Regions from separate parts of the Nocardia sp. NBC_01377 genome, predicted to be linked through region 2. Evidence: predicted binding sites of a transcription regulator. Region 2 holds the regulator's gene; the other holds the start of a gene.
The links. Region 2 encodes HspR, which represses chaperone genes until heat shock. Its sites were predicted from a motif close to ANNTGAGTNNNNNNNACTCANNT; they were not measured.

Region 1 (7,817 bases), 3.0 Mb from region 2:
AAGTCAGCGAATCCGGGGCTGAAGGCCTCTTCGTTCAGCACCCGATGCAATCGATGATCGACTCATGCGAATCGATGAAAAGGTGCAGATCCAGCACATCATCGAACGTCTTGTGAAACGTCACCCCATGGTCGGCCGACCGGTTGCGCTGCTGTCGACCTACGACCACTGCCTGCGGTCACGCCACAACGACGACCTCGGCACCAGCCCCGATGTCGTGCTCGCCTGCGCGGGTGACGTGCCGACGCTGGAAACTCTCGCCGCTGCCGCGATCCTGCGGGATCGCCTGCCCGATCTGCGTGTTCGCGTGGTCAACGTGGTCGACCTGATGCGGCTGCTGCCCGCCGACGAACATCCGCACGGCCTGCCCGACAGTGAATTCGACACACTCTTCACCACGAACCGCCCGGTGATCTTCGCGTTCCACGGGTACCCGTGGCTGATCCACCGGCTCACCTACCGCCGTACCAACCACTCCGAGATGCACGTGCGCGGATACAAGGAGAAGGGCACCACCACAACACCTTTCGACATGGTGATGCTCAACGACCTGGACCGCTACCACTTGGTCATGGATGTCGTCGATCGCGTTCCCGGCCTGCGGGAGAAGGCAGCGGGACTGCGCCAGGAAATGGTCGACGCGCGCTGGAAGGCCAGGGCGTGGACTCGCGAACACGGCGCGGACATCCCTGTGGTCTCGCAGTGGCGCTGGCCCGACCCCGCATTGTGAGCGCATAGCAGGCAGGATGCTCCGGGAACTTGGACGAAATCCACCACGATCGCCCGCAACGATCCAGCATCGTCACCGTAGCGCTTCGTCGGTGACAGCTCCTCGGAGTCGCCGAGTTTGTGGCGTACGAAGAGACGGCTCGACGTGGGTCACCTTTCCCGTACCCATGACCTGTAGGAATCAGCGACGAACATCGGACCTCGTCGATATGGCGGGGTGCCGGTTGTGGCGAGGCCGCCGGCGACCGCCACGTTGCCCGATTGTGGACACGACTGTTTCGCTGCCGACACCACCGGAACCCGCACCGTCCAACTATGCTGCGTATCAACAGCTTTGCAGTTGAAGCGATCGCGAGCAGTTGTTGTCGGATTCTTCACCTGCTGTACCGAGTACCCCCGTAGGTATCGACCTAGGCTGTAACAGCTTGGTCGGCGCGCGCCCAGCCCGGGGACAATACCTTCTTGCTTTTCGGCGCCGCGAAGAATCATCCGTGTGCCGACGTCAGGCCTCGGTGAGGACCGTGCCAACTGACGAGCTGCTGCCGGGCACCCCGGACCGGACGAAGGAGATCAACGTGACCACCATCGACAGTATCGACGCCGACAAGGCTGTAGTAGTACACCTACTCGACGTAGAGCACACCGACGCGATTCTCGATCTCGACGACCGGATCCCTTCGGTAGCCGGTGTCTTTTGTTCAGCGACACAAGATGGAAAGGAATTGAAGACGGTCGCAGCCGCCGTTGGGAGAGGTGATCCGTCATGTGGTGCTGTCGGAGCGTTCATCGGTGACCGCCTCGTCGGGGTCGCAAGTTTCTTCCCAGGACGGGCAACCTCCACTGCGGAGGTCGCGCTGGTCACCATGCAAGCTCACCAGGACAGGGTGGCCGCAGAACTCATGGCCCGGCTGACTCGGTTAGCTCGTGAGCGCGGCATGCAGCGCTTCGTCCTCGACGTGGCACCGACCAACTCCGCGATGATGCGCTGGTTCATCGAGACTGGTTATCCTGTTGTGGCACATAAACACAACGACATGGCCCGGGTCGGTGTGCAGCTCTGAAGCCACGCTACCGAGCATCCTTCGAGAACCTGGTCAACGCGACGGATCCGGAGAGCCGTGGACAGCGGAGCATCACAGCTCCGGTAGGGCGATAATGATCGGCAGCATGGGGGCTTGGAGCGCGTTCGGACCGACCGAGCCGAGCGTCACAGCAGCGAAGCCTCCGCGCCCGCGGCGATCAACCACAGGTAGCTGGGCACGGTCGGACTCGCGGCGCACAAGCCCTCCGGGGGGGCGTTCTCATTCACGATTCGAGTGACTCGAACATCGGGGCACTTTCGGCGTAGCGGACGAGTGTCCGCAAAAGCGCAAGGCGCGCCTGCTCACCGGCTAATACTGCAACGGCACTCGGCGCTCAGGTAAGTGGATGTCCGCGTCGCCGGTAGTGGCTGAGGCGGGCTTGGTGCTGGCGTCGTCGTCGCCAGGTCGACCATGACCAGATGTGATCGGCGGCATGGCGTGGGGTGAGGACGAACGCGATGAGCAGGCGGCGGATCTCCGGTAGCGTGAGAGCGATCATGCCCTCGTCGAGGTCACTGGTTCCCCTTTGCAGCAAGGGTTTTCGACGCGGCGAGCCATGCCAGGGCGAGCATCGACAGGGTGATGTGGGCGTGCCAGGCCCGCCAGCTGCGGACTTGGTAGTGATCGAGTCCGGCTTCCCCTTTGGCCTGCTGGAACGCCTCTTCCACATGCCAGCGTGACCCGGCCGTCCAGGCCAGATCGACCAGCCGGGCGGTGGCGGGGCCGTAACAGATGTAGTAGGCGATCTCGAGTTCGCCTCTGCTGTTGGGTGTGAGCGAACGTCGCGCCAGCAGCCAGTGTCCTCGCCCGGCGGCCCAGGTGCCCTCGATTTGGCGGCGCGCCCAGTCGTATTCGCGCGGTCCGTGCGCGCCGGCGCCGACCGAGAGCCGCTGCCAGGTGCGGCCGCCGAACTCGGCGACCAGATCATCGGCGCGCGCGACACGGTCGGCGCGGGTGGCCATCTGGTGGTCGCAGCGGGTGGCCATCACGTAGAACACGTCGTGGTCTTCGCACCAGTCCCGTAGGTAACCGGCCTGCCCGTAGGCCTCATCGGCGGTGAACCACCCGAACGGCACCTTCGCGGCCAACGCGCGTTCGAGCATGGCGATCATCAGCCGGGGTTTGGTGGCGAACTCGACCTCGTCGGGAATCCCAGCGTCGCGGCAACGCTCGCGATCGCTGGTCCACGACTCGGGAACATAGAGTTCCCGATCGATCAGCGCGTGCCCCTGCTTCGACGCGTACGCCAGGAACACCCCGATCTGACAGTTCTCCGTACGCCCGGCTGTGCCCGAGTATTGGCGTTGCACCCCAGCAGATTTGGTGCCCTTCTTCAAGAACCCGGTCTCGTCACCGGCCAGCACAGCGTCAGGGTCGCCGAGGTGTTCGACCACGTAGTCCCGCACATCGTCACGCACCCCCTCGACATCCCAATCGGCTTTGCGCAGCAGCCGCTGCATCCCGTCCGGGCACCCCTCACCAGCGCGTTCGGCCAGAGTCCACCCGTTCTTGCGTTCCAAACCGGCCAGCAGGCCCGACACGTACTCCCGCGCCCGCTGCCGCGGCTCGGACCGCGCGAACCGGGAACCTATCCGAGACATCAACGAATCCAACTCGGCCACAACACGATCCAACACCACATGCCAGATCTACCAGCACACACTCAACCGAGTGCCGTTGCAGTACTAATCCAGAAGGGGACCTCTCGCGTTCCCGCTTGTTGAATCGAGCAGTCCACTTTCGCCGAACCACCTTCGATCGAGGTACCTGTCGGCGCGCCGACTCGTCACAGCCTCGAGACCGAACTAATTCTGCACCACGCGATTTCGCGGTTGCCGCACCAAACTACTATCGCCGGGCACGAAAGTGGCCTACGCGCGGCGACACCAACCGTGGACATCGGCACGAACCAATAGAGTTGAGCGCAATGGACTCAACTCCATTGGTCTTCACTCCAGTGCACAAGGCATTTTCAGGCCGGAAGGTCGTCAGCGGTGGCATTGGTCTCTGCTTTTGCTGACTGAATGCTCTTCGACGAGCCGGAGACAGCCCAGTACGAATAGGTATATCAACTAGGTAGGAAGGTGCTCGTGGACTCGTTCAATCCCACCACCAAGACCCAGGCGGCGCTGACCGCCGCACTGCAGTCGGCCTCGGCCGCGGGTAATCCGGAGATTCGTCCGGCGCACTTGCTGGTGGCGTTGCTGGATCAAACCGACGGTATCGCCGCTCCTTTGCTGAAGGCTGTCGGAACCGATCCGGCGACGGTACGACGCGAGGCACAAGAGATCGTCGACCGGCTGCCGCGCGCCACCGGCGCGACCACGACCCCGCAGCTCGGACGCGAGGCGCTGGCGGCGATCACCGCCGCTCAGCGTTTGGCGACCGAACTCGGTGACGAATACGTCTCCACCGAACACGTCCTGGTCGGATTGGCGCAGGGCGATTCGGACGTGACCATGCTGTTGACGAAGTACGGCGCGACCCCCGACGGGCTGCGTGAGGCGTTCACCACCGTGCGCGGTAGCGCCAGGGTCACCAGCCCCGATCCCGAGGGCAGCTATCAGGCGCTGGAGAAGTACTCCACCGATCTGACCGAGGCGGCGCGGGCGGGCGAACTCGATCCGGTGATCGGGCGCGACACCGAGATCCGCCGCGTGGTGCAGGTGCTGAGCCGTCGGACCAAGAACAATCCGGTGTTGATCGGTGAACCCGGTGTCGGCAAGACCGCGATCGTGGAGGGTTTGGCCCAGCGCATCATCGCCGGTGACGTGCCGGAGTCGCTGCGCGGCAAATCCGTGGTCTCCCTCGACCTGGCCGCCATGGTGGCGGGCGCGAAATATCGCGGTGAGTTCGAGGAGCGGCTCAAGGCCGTGCTCGAGGACATCAAGAACAGCGCGGGACAGGTCATCACCTTCATCGATGAGCTGCACACCATCGTCGGCGCGGGCGCGACCGGTGAATCGGCGATGGACGCGGGCAACATGATCAAGCCGATGCTGGCCAGGGGTGAGTTGCGCCTGGTCGGCGCGACCACCCTCGAGGAATACCGCAAGTTCATCGAGAAGGACGCCGCCCTGGAACGCCGTTTCCAGCAGGTGCTCGTCGGTGAGCCCTCGGTGGCCGACACCATCGCCATCCTGCGCGGCATCAAGGAACGCTACGAGGTGCACCACGGTGTGCGCATCACCGATTCGGCGTTGGTCGCGGCGGCGGCGTTGTCGGATCGCTACATCACCTCCCGGTTCCTGCCGGACAAGGCGATCGACCTGGTCGACGAATCGGCGTCGCGGCTGCGCATGGAGATCGACTCCCGTCCCGTCGAGATCGACGAGGTCGAGCGCGCGGTGCGCAGGCTCGAGATCGAAGAGGTCGCGCTGAGCAAGGAGACCGACGAGGCGTCCAAGGCGCGGCTGGAGAAACTGCGCCAGGAACTCGCCGACGACAGGGAGAAACTGAACCAGCTCACGACCAGGTGGCAGAACGAGAAGAACGCCATCGACGGGGTCCGCGTCCTGAAGGAGGAACTGGAATCGCTGCGCGGGGAATCCGAGCGGGCCGAACGCGACGGTGATCTCGGCCGGGCCGCGGAATTGCGTTACGGCCGGATCCCGGCACTGGAGAAGAATCTGGCACAGGCCGAGCAGGTCTCCAAATCGGCCGCCGACGGTTCGGTCATGCTCAAGGAGGAGGTCGGCCCCGACGATATCGCCGAGGTGGTCTCCGCGTGGACCGGCGTCCCGGTCGGGCGGCTGCTCGAGGGCGAGACCCGGAAACTGCTGCGCATGGAGCAGGAACTGGGTCAGCGGGTCGTCGGTCAAATGGAGGCCGTCACAGCTGTCTCCGACGCGGTGCGCAGAGCGCGCGCCGGGGTCGCCGACCCGAACCGTCCGACCGGCTCGTTCATGTTCGTCGGCCCGACCGGCGTCGGTAAGACGGAACTGGCCAAGGCCCTGGCGGACTTCCTGTTCGACGACGAACGCGCCATGGTCCGCATCGATATGAGCGAGTACAGCGAGAAGCACGCGGTGGCCCGCCTGGTCGGCGCGCCCCCCGGGTATATCGGCTACGACCAGGGCGGTCAACTCACCGAAGCGGTGCGGCGGCGGCCGTACTCGGTGGTGCTCTTCGACGAGATCGAGAAGGCCCATCCCGATGTCTTCGACATCCTGCTCGCCGTCCTCGACGAAGGCCGCCTCACCGACGGTCAGGGGCGGACGGTCGATTTCCGCAACGCCATCCTCATCCTGACCTCGAACCTGGGTGCCGGCGGCGACCAGGAATTCGTCATGAACGCGGTGCGCTCGGCGTTCAAACCGGAATTCCTCAACCGGCTCGACGACGTGGTCATGTTCCACGCGCTCGACGAGGAACAACTCCAACACATCGTCGACATCCAACTCGCCCAACTCCAGAAACGGCTCGCCCAACGCAGGCTCACCCTCGACGTCGGCGATTCGGCCAGATCCTGGCTCGCGGTGCGGGGCTACGACCCGGCCTACGGCGCCAGACCGCTACGCAGACTGATCCAGCAGTCCATCGGCGACACCCTCGCCAAAGCACTACTGGCCGGAAAGATCATCGACGGCGACACCGTGAAGGTGAACGAGGACGGCGATTCGCTCACTGTCAGCACATGAGCCGACCGTGCGGCACCTGCCCGTCGATGGCGAACAGCACTTTCACGCCGGTCGCCATCGACAGCACTGCGAATGTTCGAAACACGGATGCGCTGAAAGGTCCGCAGCGCAGCGTGGACGCTCGGCGATGCACCCCCGGTCAACCGACAACAACCGCGTTCACGTCAAGTAGACGAAGATCGAGACCGAGACAGCGGCATCGTGCCAGAACAGCAGGGTGATCGGATAGGCGGCGACGGCGACGAGCGCGCCGATGAGGAGTCCGGTGACCGTCTCGCGCCAGAGAATTCGTTTGATACCGACCCCCACCGACAGGCCGCGGATGACGAGCGCCTCTGTCTGGGTGCCCACCGCGTCCGCCAAGTAGACGATCGCGGGTATGAAGAAGCCGAGGAGGACTTGGCGCTCCAGTTGGCTTTGGAAGGCGTCCACCAGTCCTGCGGCCAACATGGATCCGATCAAGCCGACCAGGAGCCATGGGAGGCGGGGTCACTCACCGGCGAACGGTAGCGCGGTTTCACCGTATCACCACGACAGCCTCTGCCCCGATCTCGCGTCTCGAATCGGTACGCGGCGGTAGACAGGCAGCTCAGGTCAGCTGCGGCACTCATAGTCACCGGCCTTGGACCCTGTTTCCGAGGTCGGAGTCCTCTACGTGCGAAGCCGTGGGGTCCGACACACTTCGAACATGACGCAGACCAGACGCCTCGCTCCCCAGGCAGATGATCCTGCGGCACCGCTGGGCGTGCCTGCGATCCTTCTCGCCCTGACGATGCTCTTCACCCCCTTGGTCATCAGCAGCAGGATCTCCGGGTGGTCGGCGGACTACGGGCCGTTGCTGTATGTGGTCCTCATCCTCTACCTCGCGGCGGCATCGCGGCTCCTGTGCTGGGGCGTCGCAGTCCGCAAGCGCCGCCGTCGCTGATCGAGCAGCGACGACCATGGTCAACGCCACTACGGCCCAAGTGCCCTTCCTTGATATCGACAGTCGGACGGACCGTATCGGTATGAAGAAAACCACGGCATGCGCGATCGGCCTCGGCACCTACCTCGCTGGTTTGGCAGTGGGCTACCAGGTACTGCTTCGCGACCGATGCCTCAACTGGGGCACCACGCCCGACGAAGCGACACGGACGATGCCCGGCGACGACTTGCTCCCCATACCCGACATCGTCGCTACCAGGGCCGTCACCGTCCAGGCCCCGCCCTCCGCGATATGGCCTTGGCTCGTACAAATGGGGCCCGGCCGTGGCGGCGCCTACACCTATGACTGGATCGAAAACCTGCTCGGACTCGACATGCACAGCGCCGATGAAATTCTGCCCCAATTCCAAGACCTCGCCGTCGGAGACACACTCAGCCTGGG
Region 2 (7,817 bases):
AATCCCGCGGCGTTCGCCAGTCCGCCCGCGATCAGCACCCGCCTGCCGAAACGTGGCGCGAGCACGCCGACCGACACCCCCGCCCCGATACCCGCGCCGACCGCGAAGAACACCGAGGTGAGCCCGGCCCGCATCGATGACCAGCCCAGACCCGCCTGCATGAACAGCGTCCACACCAGGAAGAAGCCGCCGAGCCCGATCCAGAACGCCAGCCAGCTGCCGAGTCCGAGGGCGAACGGGCGTGAGCGGAACAGGTCGAGGTCGACCAGCGGCGAGCCAACGGTCCGCGCCCGTCGCCGCTCGTAGGCGATGAAGGCCGCGAAGGTGGCCGCCGCCACCGCCATCATGACGAAAGTCCATGCGGGCCAATCGAGTCGGCGTCCTTCGGCGAGCGGGAAGACGAGCAGCAGCATCGCCCCGATCGCGAGCACCATGCCGATGACGTCGAGTCGCGGCGGGTTCGGCGAGCGGGAATCGTTCATGAACACGGCGGCCGCGACGAGCGCGACGATGCCCACCGGAATGTTGACCAGGAAGATCGGCCGCCACGCCAATCCGAACAGATCCCATTCCACGAGCACCCCGCCCAGCGCCAGACCGACCGCCGAGGCCGATCCGCCGACCCCGCTGTAGATCGCGATCGCCTTGGCCCGTTCCTCTTTCGGAAAGGTGGTGCGGATGATGGCGAGGATCTGCGGCACCATCAGCGCCGCCATCGCGCCCTGGGCGAAACGGGAGGCGATGAGCGCGGCGGGATCGGCGCTCAGTCCGCAGGCCGCCGAGGCGAGGGTGAAACCGGCCATGCCGACGAGGAAGACGCGTTTGCGCCCGTAGATGTCGCCGAGTCGGCCGCCGGTGATGAGCACCGCGGCGAAGGACAGTACGTAGGCGGCGATGATCCATTCTAGCTGCGAGTACTCGGCTCCCAGATCGTTCTGGATGCTGGGGATCGCGACATTGACGATCGTGACGTCGAGCAGGTCCATGAAGCCCGCCGCCAGGACGACGGCGAAGGCGATCCAGCGACGCGGATCCTGCGTGGGGGAGTCGGGCGGGTTTTCGAGGTCGGGTTCCACGGCGTTCTCTCTTCGATTCGATGGGATGTGCCGACTCCCAAACTATGCACCTTGAGTGACTATCAATCAAGATGGCAATCCTTAAGTGTGCATTAAGTGCGCTATGCTAGCGGGGTGACCGACGTCGATCCGTCCCCCGCGTCGCTGTTCGAGCGCCCGGCCTTCCTGCTCGGTCAGCTCGGTTCGCATACCGCGGGCCGCTTCTCCGACCTGCTCGAACCCGCCGGTATCGGGCCCCGTCATTTCGGCATGCTCCGGCTGTTGCGCGAACACGACGGGCAATCGCAGCAACAGCTGTGCGAGACCCTCGGCATCCATCGCAATGTCATGGTCGGATTGGTCGACGAGCTGGAGAAACGCGAACTGGTCGAGCGCCGCAAACATCCCACCGACCGGCGCGCCCACGCGGTCTATCTGCTGCCCGCGGCGCACGAGGTGCTGGCCCGCGCGTACGAGGCCGTCGACGCCCTGGAGTCGGAACTGTTCGCGAACTTCGGCGCGCAGGACAGGGCGACGCTGCTCGCACTGCTGCAACGGCTGTCGGTGGACAACGGGCTGCGTCGCGGCATCCATCCCGGACTCACCGGCGACCGGAGCGCGCCACCGCCCTGTAGCTGACCGCCCTGTGACCGACCGCCCTGTGGCACATCCCTCGGCGACACTCGGGATCGTCGGGTCACAACTGACGCACATTGTCGCGGCGCGGTGGCAGGTGCGTGTCCGTCTGACGAGAATGGCGGCGCGGGCGGACTTTCTTCGGCGTCCGGGAATCTTTTCGGCCGACCGCCCGTTGAGCCTTTCGACAAGGTTGAGTGATATCGACTCAAGTTCAAGTTGACTCCCGGACGGAATCGGGTGCAGGATTGAGCCGACCACACTCAGCATTGCTGGGACCGTGCTCCGTGAGGTGTCTGGGGCGAGGTCTCGCGGCAGCGGAAAAGCCCGACTCGGGCCCACCGCGTCGCAGGGCGGCCCCCGCCCGGCACCCACACAACAGGTTTTCGTCAACTAGGAGGAATCACCATGGCTCGTGCGGTCGGAATCGACCTCGGGACCACGAACTCGGTCGTCGCCGTTCTCGAAGGCGGCGAGCCTGTTGTGGTCGCCAACTCTGAAGGATCGCGCACCACCCCGTCCGTCGTCGCGTTCGCCAAGAACGGTGAGGTCCTCGTCGGCCAGCCGGCGAAGAACCAGGCGGTCACCAACGTCGACCGCACCATCCGCTCCGTGAAGCGCCATATCGGCACCGACTGGAACGTGGAGATCGACGGGAAGAGCTACACCCCGCAGGAGATCAGCGCGCGCACGCTGATGAAGCTCAAGCGCGACGCGGAGTCCTACCTGGGCGAGGAGATCACCGACGCGGTGATCACCGTTCCCGCCTACTTCGAGGACGCCCAGCGCCAGGCCACCAAGGAAGCCGGCCAGATCGCCGGTCTGAACGTGCTGCGCATCGTCAACGAGCCCACCGCCGCGGCCCTGGCCTACGGCCTGGACAAGGGCGACAAGGAACAGACCATCCTGGTCTTCGACCTCGGTGGCGGTACCTTCGACGTCTCGCTGCTGGAAATCGGTGAGGGCGTCGTCGAGGTCCGCGCGACCTCCGGTGACAACCACCTCGGTGGCGACGACTGGGACGAGCGCGTCGTCTCCTGGCTGGTCGACAAGTTCAAGGCCAGCGCGGGTATCGACCTGACCAAGGACAAGATGGCGCTGCAGCGGCTGCGCGAGGCCTCCGAGAAGGCCAAGATCGAGCTCAGCTCCTCGCAGAGCACCTCGATCAACCTGCCCTACATCACCGTCGACGCCGACAAGAACCCGCTGTTCCTCGACGAGCAGCTGACCCGCGCCGAATTCCAGAAGATCACCTCGGACCTGCTCGACCGCACCCGCGCGCCGTTCCAGTCCGTGATCAAGGACGCGGGCATCTCGGTCAAGGACATCGACCACGTCGTGCTCGTGGGTGGTTCCACCCGCATGCCCGCCGTCACCGAGCTCGTCAAGGAGCTCACCGGCGGCCAGGAGCCCAACAAGGGCGTGAACCCGGACGAGGTCGTCGCCGTCGGCGCGGCTCTCCAGGCCGGTGTGCTCAAGGGCGAGGTCAAGGACGTCCTGCTGCTCGATGTGACCCCGCTGTCGCTGGGCATCGAGACCAAGGGCGGGGTGATGACCAAGCTCATCGAGCGCAACACCACCATCCCGACCAAGCGCTCGGAGACCTTCACCACGGCCGACGACAACCAGCCGTCGGTGCAGATCCAGGTGTTCCAGGGCGAGCGCGAGATCGCCTCGCACAACAAGCTGCTCGGATCGTTCGAGCTGACCGGTATCCCGCCGGCTCCGCGCGGCGTGCCGCAGATCGAGGTCACCTTCGACATCGACGCCAACGGCATCGTCCACGTGACGGCCAAGGACAAGGGCACCGGCAAGGAGAACACGATCAAGATCCAGGACGGCTCCGGCCTGTCCAAGGAGGAGATCGACCGGATGGTCAAGGACGCCGAGGCGCATGCCGCCGAGGACAAGGCCCGCCGCGAGGAGGCCGAGACCCGCAACCAGGCCGAGTCGCTGGTGCACCAGACCGAGAAGTTCATCAAGGACAACGAGGACAAGGTGCCCGCGGACGTGAAGTCCAAGGTCGAGGCGGCCATCGCCGAGGCGAACGAGGCGCTGAAGGGCACCGATATCGCGGCGGTGAAGGCCGCGGTGGAGAAGCTCGCCACCGAATCGCAGGCGCTGGGCCAGGCGATCTACGAGGCCTCGGCCGCCGAGCAGTCAGCGAACGGCAACGGCACGCCGAACCCCGCCGACGATGACCAGGTCGTGGATGCCGAGGTCGTCGACGAGCCGGTCGACACGGAGAAGAAGTGACTCGGGGCAACTCCGAGCAGGAGCCGATCACCGTCGTCGACAACAGGAAGATCGATCCGGAGACCGGTGAGATCAGGGAGCAGGCGGCTGAGAACGGTTCCGCCGCCGCTGCCGAGCCTGCCGACACCAGCGGTGAGCTCGCCGAGCGCACCGCCGACCTGCAACGGTTGACGGCCGAATACGCCAACTACCGCCGTCGCGTCGATCGCGATCGCAAGACCGCGATCGACGCGGCGAAGGCCTCGGTGGTCACCGAATTGCTCGGAGTGCTCGACGATCTCGACCGGGCGAGGGCGCACGGCGATCTGGAGACCGGACCGCTGCGGTCGGTGGCCGACAAGCTCGCCGACGCGCTGCGCAAGCAGGGCCTGGAGGAGTTCGGGGCCGAGGGCGATCCCTTCGACCCGACCCTGCACGAGGCCGTGCAGCACGAGGGTTCCGGGCACGATCCGGTGATCGGCATCGTCATGCGCAAGGGTTATCGATTCGGCGACAGGGTGCTTCGGCACGCGCTCGTCGCAGTGACCGACGCGGCCGAACCGGTCGAGCCATCCGAGACAGAGGCTTCGGATGCTGATGCCGAAGCGAACAACCGGTAGACCCGCGGGAAGCCGCGAACGCCGAATATCCGACACCGTGAGAGGAGGAGAGACCGGGTGAGTCAACGGGAGTGGATCGAAAAGGACTTCTACAAGGAGCTGGGTGTCTCCTCCAGCGCCTCGCAGGACGAGATCAAGAAGGCGTATCGCAAGCTCGCCCGTGATCTGCATCCGGACGCCAATCCGGGTGACGCCAAGGCAGAAGAGCGGTTCAAGACCGTCAGCGAGGCGCACGCCGTGCTGTCGGATCCGGCCAAACGCAAGGAGTACGACGACACCCGCAAGTTGTTCGCGGGTGGCGGCTACGGCCGCGGCGGGTTCACTCCCGGTGCGGCGGGCGGATTCTCGCAGGATTTCAATATCGGCGACATCTTCGGCAACGCCAACGCGGGCGACGGTGGCCTCGGAGATCTGCTGGGCGGCCTGTTCAATCGGGGCGGCGCGCGGACGACGAACCGTCCGCGCCGCGGCGCCGATGTGGAGACCGAGACGACACTCGGATTCCGCGAGGCCGCACAGGGCGTCACCGTTCCGCTGCGGATGACCAGTCCCTCGCCGTGCACCACCTGTCACGGCAGCGGCGCGAAGCCGGGGACCAGCCCCCGGGTCTGCCCGCATTGCAACGGCGCGGGCGTCATCAGCCGCAATCAGGGCGCGTTCGGCTTCAGCGAGCCGTGCGACGACTGCCGAGGCACCGGATCGATCATCGACGATCCCTGTGTCGACTGCCGTGGCACCGGCATCCAGAACCGGACCCGCACCATCACGGTGCGGATTCCGCCGGGTGTCGGTGACGGGCAGCGGATCCGGCTGGCCGGACAGGGGGAAGCGGGATTACGCGGCGCGCCCTCGGGCGATCTGTACGTGAGCGTGCACGTGAGCCAGGACAAGGTATTCGGCCGCAACGGCGACGACCTGACCCTGGTGCTGCCGGTCAGTTACAGTGAGTTGGTCCTGGGGACAACGGTTTCCGTGCCGACGCTGGAGGGTCGGGTCGGTGTCAAGGTGCCTCCGGGCACGGCCGACGGCCGGATTCTGCGGGTGCGCGGGCGCGGTGTGCCCAAGCGCGGCGGCGGCGCCGGTGACCTGCTGGTCACCGTCAAGGTCGCGGTGCCGCAGAAGCTCGACGACAGTGCCGCCGAAGCGCTGCGACGCTACGCGGAGGCGGAACAGACCAGCGGGTTCGATCCCCGCGCCGGATGGGCAGGTGCGTAATGTCCACTGATCCGAAGAAGGCCTCCGGTGGGGCCTCGCGTGCCGAGTTCTTCATGATCTCGGTGGCGGCCCAGTTGGCGGGCATGCACGCGCAGACTCTGCGCACCTATGACCGCCTCGGACTGGTGACGCCGCAACGCACTTCGGGTGGCGGGCGGCGCTATTCGGCAAGGGATGTGGAGTTGCTGCGCGAAGTGCAGCGGCTGTCCCAGGACGAGGGCGTCAACCTGGCGGGTATCAAACGGATCATCGAATTGACCAACCAGGTGGAGGAGTTGCGGCAGGCCGTCGCCGAGATGGCGGCCGAGCTGGAACGACTGCGTGCGGGGTACCGGCCGGATTTCGCGCCGCCGCAACGCAGTACCGCACTGGTGGTGTGGAAACCACGCCACCAGCGCTGAGTTCACGAAAACTTCGGGCCCCGGCCCGGCGCACTTCGCGTGTGCCGGAATCCGGGGCCCGAAGTCGTTTCGCGGGAATACGCGCCCGGTATTCCACAGCTGTGCAAGCCCCCTGTTCACACCTGTGGACAAATACGCGTCGCCTCGGTTCGGGATCGTGTCGTGATGGGAGAGCGGGCGTCGCGGTGGTGCGCGCCGATCGGGGGAAACCATTCGGCAAACTTCCGATCGGGTCCCCGATTTCCGGACCGCATCGGAAATGGCCGGATGCCCCGGGATTTTCCCTCCCGCCGCGTGGATTCGTTAGCCGACGGTAAGCGGGTCCGGATCCGAATCCGGCCGTTCGGATTCGAGCATCGCACCGCCGGATCGTCGGTCGCCCGCAGCCCTCGCCCCGCTCGCGTTCCGCCTCCGCCCGACCCGTATCGGCGGCGGGTGACCGCGCTCGAGTTGCCGAAAAGTCGCTCCGGGGACAGGATTCGGACGAAGCTTGCAAAACGGATCGTGCGAATTCGGTGGATGGATGTCCGAATCGACCTGGTATTATCGGTCTTTCAGTCGGTTTCTCGCATGTTTCTCATTATCCATCCTCGTTTCGTAGAAATTACACGCTTGATGTTTAACAGTGACGTTCCGTAGCTGGCAAACCTCGCCTACACTCCTTGGCATCGGCTGCTGACGAGTGTCCCGCGGCATCTCACTCGCTGGCACGTTATGTGTTCCGAGTGCGAAATGGGGTTGTGACGCAAATGGATTCGCGCACCGTCGCTTTGATCAGAACCACGTTCAAGGCGGTTGCTGCGGAGGAGGGGGGTCCGGAGAAGCTGGCCAGTTCGTTCTATGCGACATTGTTCACGGACTACCCCCACGTCCGCGATTTCTTTCCCGCGGCGATGGACTCGCAGCGTGACCGGCTGGTCAAGGCCATTTCCTACACGCTCGATCGGCTCGAGGAGCCGAACAAGTTACTACCATTCCTCGCCCAACTGGGGCGCGACCATCGCAAATACGGCGTCAAGCCGGAACATTACGTCGCGGTGGCCACCTCGCTGAAAACCGCGATGCGTCGCTTCGCCGGTACCGAGATGTGGACCGACGAGGTCGAGCAGGCATGGGACGACGGATTGACCGTCATCGCCGAGACCATGATCGGCGCGGCAGACCAGGAGAAGACGCCCGCGGTCTGGTCGGGCACCGTCATCGAGTCCCGTTCGGTGCTGCGCAATCTCACCGTCGTGCGACTGCAACTGGACAAACCGATGAGCTATGCCGCGGGCCAGTACATGAGCGTGCAGGTGCCGTCCCGGCCGCGGATGTGGCGCTACCTCTCACCCGCCGTGCCCGCGAACGCCAACTGCGAGATCGAATTCCACATTCGCAGCGTGCTCGGCGGCTGGGTCAGTCCGGCCATCGTCGGCCAGACCCAACTGGGGGAGACGTGGCTGCTCGGTTCGCCGCTCGGCGGTCTCGGGGTGCCCCGCAACACCAAGCGCAAGATGTTGATGATCGGCTGCGGCACCGGAATCGCGCCGCTGCGCGCGCAGATCATGTCGATGGCGCAGCGGCGAACCAATCCCAAGGTGCACCTGTTCGTCGGTGGTCACTATCCGTGCGATCTGTACGACCTCGAGACGCTGAGCCGACTTGCCGTGGCG

Region 1: a site for HspR is predicted at 3,728-3,750, ahead of clpB (ATP-dependent chaperone ClpB). Genes of this name have one in related genera too.

What each region holds. Positions count from the first base shown of each region.
Region 1 covers NZ_CP109566.1:4,015,263-4,023,079, forward strand. Annotated here, with positions in the region: gene OG225_RS18500 (hypothetical protein) at 1-50, opposite strand, end outside; partial or broken gene OG225_RS18505 (phosphoketolase) at 149-730, shown strand; gene OG225_RS18510 (GNAT family N-acetyltransferase) at 1,305-1,790, shown strand; gene OG225_RS18515 (hypothetical protein) at 2,146-2,310, opposite strand; partial or broken gene OG225_RS18520 (IS701 family transposase) at 2,333-3,451, opposite strand; gene clpB (ATP-dependent chaperone ClpB) at 3,902-6,451, shown strand; gene OG225_RS18530 (magnesium transporter) at 6,611-6,901, opposite strand; gene OG225_RS18535 (hypothetical protein) at 7,140-7,376, shown strand; gene OG225_RS18540 (SRPBCC family protein) at 7,459-7,817, shown strand, end outside.
Region 2 covers NZ_CP109566.1:7,017,457-7,025,273, reverse strand. Annotated here, with positions in the region: gene OG225_RS32425 (MFS transporter) at 1-1,076, opposite strand, end outside; gene OG225_RS32420 (MarR family winged helix-turn-helix transcriptional regulator) at 1,191-1,694, shown strand; gene dnaK (molecular chaperone DnaK) at 2,100-3,947, shown strand; gene grpE (nucleotide exchange factor GrpE) at 3,944-4,546, shown strand; gene dnaJ (molecular chaperone DnaJ) at 4,604-5,761, shown strand; gene OG225_RS32400 (heat shock protein transcriptional repressor HspR) at 5,761-6,162, shown strand; gene OG225_RS32395 (globin domain-containing protein) at 6,912-7,817, shown strand, end outside.